Sphingosinicella sp. BN140058: one gene and its partner. The protein of the gene in region 2 binds, or shares a complex with, the protein of the main gene of each other region. Links are inferred from orthologs where the notes say so. Each region holds a gene or a part of one and is shown on either strand. Other genes may lie near its edges.

Region 1 (3,771 bases), 1.5 Mb from region 2 along the record:
TCGACACCGGCGGGATCAACCCGCGCGCGACCGCGCTGCTGTGGCGGGCCGGCGAAACGTCGCTGGTCGACGACGTCCGCTTCCTCGGCGGGCACGGCACCAACGCCGCCGACGGCAGCCGCATCGATCCGTACAACGCCAATCACACCGCCGATCCCGATCCGCGCAAGCGCTGGGACGGGCAATATAGCAGCTTGTGGGTGACCGACGGCGGCGGCGGCACCTTCAACAATCTGTGGACGCCCAACACCTTCGCCCAATCGGGCATGTTCGTGTCGAACACCAGCACGCCCGGCTTCGTCTACGAGATGTCGGCCGAGCACCATGCCCGCGCCGAGATCGTGCTCGACGGCGTTCGCAATTGGGAATTCCTGGCGCCGCAGACCGAGGAAGAAGCGGGGGAGAGCCGCAACGCGGTGTCGCTGGAAGTGCGCAATTCGCGCGACATCCTGTTCGCCAATTATCACGGCTACCGAGTCACACGATCGCTGCAGCCGGCACCGGCCGCGGTGCGGCTCTACAATTCGACCGACATCCGCTTCCGCAATGTCCACGTCAATGCGGAGAGCGGCTTCGCCACCTGTGACGCAAATGGCTGCGGCACCTATTTGCGGGCGAGCAAATATCCGTACGAGAATGCGATCCAGGACATGACCAGCGGCCTGGAGGTGCGCGAGCGCGAATTCGCGCGTCTCGACGTCGCCGCGGCGCCGCCGCCGCCTGCGACACCTAGCCTGGTGCCGGTGCGCAAGCTCGGTGGCGGCTTCGCCTCCCTCGGCGGCGGCGCGGTGGACGGCGCGGGCAAGCTCTATTTCATCGATCGCCCGTTCCAGCGCATCCACGGCTGGTCGGAGGATCAAGGGCTGTCGATCGTCGCCGACGCCCCTCTCGATCCGGTTAATCTCGCCGTCGACCGTTCCGGCGATCTGCTGGTCCTGTCTTCCGACGGGCCGGAGGCGAGCGTCTACAGCATCGATCCCGACAGGCCGGATAAGGTGACGGTAATCGCGCCGACGCCGGTCTCGCCCAAGGCCGAGCGGCAGATCGCGCTGCCCGCCAGCTTCTGGAACAATGGCGAGTTCCGCGATCAATATGATCCGGCCCGCGATCGCTTCACCACCCTCGCCGAGATGTTCGCCCGCGATGCGGCGACGCCCAAGCCCCGCGAATATGTGTCGCCCGACGGCAGCGTCGCTCTGCCCGCGTTCCGAGTCTGGCAGCAGGGGCCGAGCAATTTCCTCGGCTGGCGCTTCTCGGACACGCTCGACACCTATGGCTTCGTCGGCGGCAAGGTGGGCGACCGCGTGTTCGTCAGCAACAGCTCGGAGGATCGCACCTATAGTGCCCTGCTCGGCGCCGGGGGCGCGCTGACCGATCTCAAGCCCTTCGCCAGCCGGGGCGGCGAGAGCGTCGCCACCGGCGCGAACGGGCGGGTCTATGTCGCCAACGGCCAGATCTTCGTCTTCACTGCCGACGGCCGCGAGGCGGGCCGGATCGACGTGCCCGAACGGCCGCTGCAACTGCTGTTCGGTGGCGCTGGCGGACGCACATTGTTCATCCTCACACACCACGGTTTGTACGCGGCAGAACCATGAGCGGAGGGCTGGCGGCGACGGCGATCAGGTGAAGCTGGTCACCGCCCAGGCATAAGCGCGGATCCGCCAGCCTTGCTCCTCACGCGCCATTAGGAACGACCAGCCGCCATGCTCGGTGAACGGCATGCCGTCGCGCAGGCCGGTCCAGGCTGTCGGCAGGGTGAAGAAGGCCTGGTCCTCCGTCTCGCCATAATCCTGCGCCGGACCGAAGGCATGGCGGAGCTGCTCCAGTTTGCCGACATGTTCGGCCATCAACTCGCGCCAGCGGCTTACGCCCGCGCGTCCTCGAAACAGATGCGGCGGGAAGTTTTCGAGGATGGTCACGTCGTCGCTGTCGGAAAACACGCTCCACAGCATCGCTTCATTTCGGGTCTCGAGGAAACGCGCGAGCGCTTCGGGCGCCGCCATCATCGCCGGATCCGGATCGTGCGCCATCTTCACTCCGTCTTCTGTGCGCCGAGAAGGCCGAGACCGGATGCTCCGGCGAAGGACCGCGCGCGTCAAGCGGCGCCGGGTTGACCGGAGGAAATGCCGCCGCCAATGCTCTGCGCCATGTCCGACCAGAATGACGCCATTTCCGAACTCTCCTTCGAAGCCGCGCTGAAGCGGCTCGAGGAGATCGTACGCCGCCTGGAGAGCGGCGACGCCTCGCTCGACGAGTCGATCCAGCTTTATGGCGAGGGCGATCGGCTCCGGCAGCAATGCGAGGCACGGCTGCAGGCGGCGCAGGCCCGGATCGAGAAGATCCAGATCGGCCGCGACGGTCAGCCGGCGGGCACCGCGCCGTTCGATCCGGCCTGAGACTCCCGCCATGGCCGACAGCCTCCTCGCGCCGGCATTCGACCGGATCCGGTCGGAGATCGACACCCTGTTCGATGCTCTGCTGGCGGTGCCGCCCGATCCGCGTGCGCGCTTGTTCGAGGCGATGCGCTATGCGGCAATGGGCGCTGGCAAGAGGCTGCGGCCCCTGCTCGTCACCGCATCGGCAGGCCTGTTCCATGTCGACCGGCAGCGGGCGCTGCGGGTCGGCGCCGCGGTCGAGGCGATCCACGTCTACTCGCTGATCCACGACGATCTGCCGTGCATGGACGACGACGACATCCGCCGCGGCAAGCCGACCCTGCACAAGGCCTATGACGAGGCGACCGCGGTGCTCGCCGGCGACAGCCTGCATGCGCTCGCTTTCGAGATCCTGGGCGACGAGGCGACCCACGAAGACCCGTTTGTCCGCTCCGAGCTGATCGGCGAACTCGCCCGTGCCGCGGGGCCGTCGGGCATGGCCGGCGGGCAGATGATGGACATGGTCGCCGCCGAGAGCGCGCTCGATCTCAGCGCCGTCACCCGTCTCCAACAGCTGAAGACCGGCGCGTTGATCGGCTTCTGTCTCGAAGCAGGGGCGATCATGGGCCGGGTGCCGCCGGAAGGCCGCACCAAGCTGCGCGGCTATGCCCGCGATGTCGGGCTCGCCTTCCAGATCGCCGACGATCTGCTCGACGAGGAAGGCGAGGAGGAGAAGATCGGCAAGAAGGTCGGCAAGGATCGCGACCAGGGCAAGGAAACGTTCGTCACCCTGCTCGGACGCGACCGCGCCCGTCAGCAGGCGAAGCTGCTGGTCTCGCAAGGGATCGAATATCTGGCGAGCTACGGCGCCGAGGCGGACCTGCTGCGGGCGATCGCCCGCTTCGCGGTCGAACGCGATCACTGACGCCGGCCTTCGACAAATCGCGCAGATCCGGCTAGATCACCGCGGTGCAGCGGGAGGAACCATGAGAATAGGCGTCTATCCGGGCACGTTCGATCCGATCACGCTCGGCCATATCGATATCATCCGCCGCGGCGCGAAACTCGTCGATCGCCTGGTCATCGGAGTGACCACCAATCCGTCCAAGTCGCCGATGTTCACGGTGGAGGAGCGGATCGCGATGGTGCGGCGCGAGCTTGCCGACATGGATGGCGCCATCTCGGTGGTCTCGTTCGACTCCCTGCTGATGGATTTCGCCGAGCGGCAGGGCGCCTCGATGATCGTTCGCGGCCTGCGCGCCGTCGCCGACTTCGAGTATGAGTATCAGATGGCGGGTATGAACCAGCAGCTGAACGCGGACATCGAGACCGTGTTTCTGATGGCGGACGTGTCGCTGCAGCCGATCGCGTCACGGCTGGTTAAGGAGATCGCGCT
Region 2 (4,912 bases):
GTGTAGTTGTTCTGCGAGAATTTGCGGGCGCCCTGGTAGACAGGATCGGCCTGCTGATAACCGACCGACAGTACGGCATTGCCGCGGCCGTCCTCGAAGTTGGCGCCGACAGTCAGATCGGCACGGAAGATGTTGCCATCGCCACGCTCGCTGATCTGGTTGCTGACGTTGAGTTCCATTCCCGCGAAGTCACGCCGCGTGATGAAATTGATGACGCCCGACACCGCATCGGCGCCGTACGTGGTGGCGGCACCGCCGGTCAGCGTGTCCACGCGCTCGACGAGAGCGAGCGGAATGTTGTTGAGATCGACGCGGCCAACCGTGCTGGACGGGGTGATGCGCGCACCATCGAGGAGAACAAGGTTCCGGAAGTTGCCGAGACCACGAAGATCCGCGAACGCCGCGCCGCCGTTGCCGTTATTGACCGCGGAGCCGATGCTCGGCACCGCTCCCGGCAGGTCACGAAGGATCTCTTCGGCATTGTTGCTCTGACGAAGCTGGATTTCTTCCTGGCCAACGACCGCAACCGGCGACGATGCGACGAGGTTCGGATTGCGGATCAGCGTACCGGTAACGACGATCTCGCCTTCCGAATTCTCTTCGACGGGGGCAGCGCTCGCTTGCGTCTCGAGGCCGGTTTCGCTGGCGGTGTCCCCAGTCTGCTCTTGCGCAAAGGCTGGCGCGGAGATGCTCATCCCGGCGATCACGGTCGATGCGAGCAGCACGTCCCTGAACTTCAGATTCGTCATTGTCGTCCCCTTGAATGATTTCGATTGCAGGCGCCTTGGGCGCATTTCCTATTGCCCTCGATGGTCAGCACCTTAGTGTTCCGCAGAACGCAGGCGCAAGCTGACCGTCCGTTAACGGCCAATTCTTGACGGCCATGTAACATTTCAGACACAGTGACATGGTGACCGTCACACGAGGTTTGCTTGAGAGGACGCGCTCATGTTCGTTGCCTATTGCAACTATTCGCGCGGTGAACTTTTCACCGGCTGCTTCGAGTGGAGCGATTTCGATGACTAAGCCGCTGTATCTGCTGCCAGTCGGACTGGCGCTCCTGGCCGCGAGCAGTGCATATGCCAAGGATCGGAGCCTCAGCGACCCGCTGGCGGCGCTTACTGCCTGCCGCGCGGTGGTCGACAACGCAGCCCGATTGGCCTGCTATGACCAGGCCAGTGCCCGCTTTGGCGAAGCCGTCAGCAAGGGCGACGTTATCGTCATGGACCAGGAGGAGGCTCAGCGCACGCGGCGTTCCCTCTTCGGCTTCAGTGTTCCGAAGATACGTCTTTTCCGCGGTGATGACGGAGAGGAGGCTCAGAAAATCGATGCGGTCATCGCCTCGGCAACGGCCCTGGGCTATGACAAATATCGGATCCGCCTGGAGGATGGCGCCGTGTGGCAAACCACCGAGGCTTCGCCAGCCCTAACCGTGAAAGCCGGGCAGAAGATCGAGATCAAGCGCGCCTCGATGGGCAGCTACTTCCTTCGCGTGAGCGGACAACGTTCGGTTCGCGGAATGCGCGTGAACTGATGCCGGTTCCTGCCCCACATCCGATCAGGAACGACGATACGGGGAGCGGAAGCTGTCACCCCCGCCCGGCGGCTTCCGTCGCGATCTCGGCAGACGAATAGGCTTCCTGACGAGCGACGCTCCAGTAGCGCAGCGCCTCGAGCGGGATCGTCTGCTTCGTCACGGCGCAGACGACGTGGTCGCCCGGGCTCAGAACCCGGAAGGTGCCCGCCATATAATGTATCCGCGCAGGGCGGCCCTTGTTCGACATCAGCATGCGCAAATCCTTCCGCGCGAAGATTTAGGAGCAGCAACCAGGGCGCTCAAGTCGCCTGTTGCGTCATAGCAAGGTCGGCTGGTCCGAACCCTTGGTGACGCGGCGCGGTTCACGCCTCGGCCGCTCCGGCGCAGCCGGGACTTCCACGGGAGCGGAGTCTCCGACAAAAGCATCGACGACGCCATCGGCGAAGATCAAACGGAGCCGGCGGGCGTCAGCGGCAGCAGCGGCCGAGATCAGGGTGGTTCCATTGCGATCCTCGATCCGCGCATAGCCGCGTTCCAGCGGGCGGTTGGGATGCGCCAGCTGAGCGACTCTCCAAAGCCCGTCGAGCCGCTCGCGCGAGCGGCGGACAGTCGCGTCGAGCAGGCTCGGCCGGAGCGCACCGGCAGCGCGGCCGAGATCGCCGCGGGCATGGCCAAGCCGGGTGCCGAGCGCACGCGGCAGCCGCTCGCTCAGTTCGTCGAGCCGCTGCTGCTGCGGCGCGAGCAACTGATCGCGGGCCGGGAAGTGGCGCAGGCACACTTCCAGTTTCTCCGCCGAGCGCTCGGCGGCGCGCATCGCGCACCGCCCCATGCGCTGACCGACCTCGCGCAGCTGCGCGATCAGTTCCGCCCGCACTGGCACCGCCATCTCTGCCGCGGCGGTGGGCGTCGGCGCACGAACATCGGCGGCGAAATCGCAAAGCGACGTATCGGTTTCGTGGCCGACCGCGGAAATGATCGGAATGCCGCAGCCGGCGACGGCGCGGACCACCTCTTCCTCGTTGAAGGCCCAGAGATCCTCGATCGAACCACCGCCGCGGGCGACGATGACGAGATCCGGCCGTGGCACGGGTCCACCCGGCCGAAGCGCGTCGAACCCGCGGATCGCCGTCGCGACCTGTCCGGCCGCGGTTTCGCCCTGAACCTGAACCGGCCAGACGATGACGTGGGTCGGGCAGCGGTCCTCCAGGCGGTGGAGGATGTCACGGATGACGGCACCCGTCGGGGAGGTGACGACGCCGATTACCCGCGGCGCGAACGGCAGGCGCTGCTTTCGGGCCGCATCGAACAGGCCTTCGGCGGCAAGCGCCCGGCGGCGCCTGTCGAGCAGTGCCATCAAGGCGCCCTGCCCCGCCAATTCCATCCGATCGATGACGATCTGGTAACGCGAGCGTCCCGGATAGGTGGTGAGCTTGCCGGTGGCGATCACCTCGGCGCCATCTTCCGGGCGGAACGGCAGCGAGGCCGCGCTCACTTTCCAAAGGACACCGTCGATCACCGCCTTTTCATCCTTGAGGCAGAGATAGCAGTGGCCCGAAGCGGCGCGCTTCCAACCACTGATCTCTCCACGGACGCGCACGAAGCCGAACGCATCCTCGACCGTGCGCTTGAGCCGCATCGACAGATCCGACACTGTCATGGCGGGTGCGTTGTCGCCCGGCGCCTCTGTTGCTAGGAGCGCCCCCTCACCTGGAAATCCGGGGCCGCTTGGAGGAAAATCGTCCATGAATGTCCTGCTGCTTGGCTCGGGCGGCCGCGAGCATGCGCTCGCCTGGAAGCTCGCGCAATCGCCGCGGCTCGGCAAGTTGTTCGCCGCGCCCGGTAATCCCGGCATAGCGGACCATGCACGTCTGGTCGACCTCGATGCCGCGGATCATCGCGCCGTCGTCGACTTCTGTCGCAGGGAAGCCATCGAGCTGATCGTGATCGGACCGGAGGCGCCGCTCGTCGACGGCCTCGCCGACAATTTGCGGACGATGGGCTATGCGGTCTTCGGGCCGAACAAAGTCCCCGCCCAGCTCGAAGGGTCCAAGGGATTCACCAAGGATCTCTGCGCCCGGCACGGCATCCCGACCGCGCGCTATGTGCGCGCATCCGATCGCCTTGCCGCCGAGGCGGCGCTTCCCGAATTCTCACTGCCGGTCGTGATCAAGGCCGACGGCCTTGCCGCCGGCAAGGGCGTGATCATCGCCGAAACCGAACGCGAGGCCCTCGGCGCGCTCGATGCCATGTTCGAGGGCGGCTTCGGCGGCGCCGGGGCGTCGGTCGTGATCGAGGAATATATGACCGGCGAAGAGGTCAGCTTCTTCGTGCTGACCGACGGCAAGGCCGTGGTCGCGCTCGGCTCGGCCCAGGATCACAAGCGCGTCGGCGATGGCGACACCGGCCCCAACACCGGCGGCATGGGGGCGTACAGCCCCGCCTCGATCCTCACCCCCGACCTGGAAGCACGGGTGCTCGACGAGATCGTCCGGCCGACCGTCGCCGCCCTGGCGGAGCGGGGCAGCCCCTATTCGGGTGTCCTCTTCGCCGGACTGATGCTGACCGAGAGCGGGCCCAAGCTGATCGAATATAATGCGCGCTTCGGTGACCCGGAATGCCAGGTGCTGATGATGCGCCTGGACAGCGACCTGCTCGAACTTCTCGACGCCGTCGCCCGGGGTCGCCTTGCCGAAAGCGAAGCGCCGCGGCTGCGCAAGGAGGCGGCGTTGACGCTGGTCATGGCGGCGAACGGTTATCCCGGCGTGCCGGAAAAAGGCGGGGCGATCACTGGGCTCGAGGTCGCGGAAGCATCGGGCGCCAAGATCTTCCATGCGGGCACTGCGCTCCAGGACGGCCGGCTCGTCGCCAATGGCGGCCGAGTGCTGAACGTCACCGCCGTCGGCCGTGAAGTCGCTGCGGCGCGCGCAGCGGCTTATGCGGCGGCGGCGCAGATCGACTTCGACACCGGCTTCTATCGCGGCGACATCGGCTGGCGCGAAATCGAGCGGCTCGAAGGCAAGAGCCCCGGCTGAGGCAAGCGCTGGACAGCGGAGCTTTCTGCCATAGACTAGGTTGGGGGAAGAGGAGGCGACATGAAGGCACATGTGAAGACCCTCATCGGGCTGCTGGCCGCCCTGGTGATGGCGTGGCTCTGGCATGGACCGGGGGGGCAGGGCGAAGCCCTGATCGACGGCCTCGAACAGAGTGCGCGCAGCGCGGCGGGCGAGGCGGAATTGCCCGGCGTTTCGGTGCGCATGGTCCGCGACCCGCTGAGCCGAACCGCAATCGTCAGCGGCACCGCCAACGATCTCCAGCGCGAGGGCCTCGGCAGCCAGTGGGGCGTCGTCGATTACGTCCGCAACGTTCCCGGGATGG

Evidence for each region. The genes of interacting proteins can lie anywhere in the genome.
Region 1: the proteins of xseA (region 2) and ETR14_RS04780 are in contact, whole or in part, in a cryo-EM structure (PDB 8TXR), measured with the Escherichia coli proteins. The link is inferred for Sphingosinicella sp. BN140058 from one-to-one orthologs.

Annotation. Positions count from the first base shown.
Region 1 is NZ_CP035501.1:1,064,521-1,068,291, reverse strand. Bases 957-3,771 are described here. They hold ETR14_RS04780 (exodeoxyribonuclease VII small subunit), read left to right. Parts: upstream 957-2,147; coding sequence 2,148-2,396; downstream 2,397-3,771. Other genes in these bases: coaD (pantetheine-phosphate adenylyltransferase), read left to right, coding at 3,362-3,771; ETR14_RS04775 (polyprenyl synthetase family protein), read left to right, coding at 2,407-3,300; ETR14_RS04785 (hypothetical protein), read right to left, coding at 1,620-2,030; ETR14_RS04790 (glycosyl hydrolase family 28-related protein), read left to right, coding at 957-1,595. In the rest of the region: more of ETR14_RS04790, read left to right, coding at 1-956. UniProt on the Escherichia coli protein: Bidirectionally degrades single-stranded DNA into large acid-insoluble oligonucleotides, which are then degraded further into small acid-soluble oligonucleotides.
Region 2 is NZ_CP035501.1:2,583,816-2,588,727, reverse strand. Bases 1,068-4,067 are described here. They hold xseA (exodeoxyribonuclease VII large subunit), read right to left. Parts: upstream 3,282-4,067; coding sequence 1,854-3,281; downstream 1,068-1,853. Other genes in these bases: purD (phosphoribosylamine--glycine ligase), read left to right, coding at 3,280-4,067; ETR14_RS11720 (DUF2093 domain-containing protein), read right to left, coding at 1,590-1,790; ETR14_RS11725 (hypothetical protein), read left to right, coding at 1,068-1,534. Outside these bases: ETR14_RS11730 (TonB-dependent receptor domain-containing protein), read right to left, coding at 1-749; more of ETR14_RS11725, read left to right, coding at 1,019-1,067; more of purD, read left to right, coding at 4,068-4,569; ETR14_RS11705 (hypothetical protein), read left to right, coding at 4,630-4,912. UniProt on the Escherichia coli protein: Bidirectionally degrades single-stranded DNA into large acid-insoluble oligonucleotides, which are then degraded further into small acid-soluble oligonucleotides.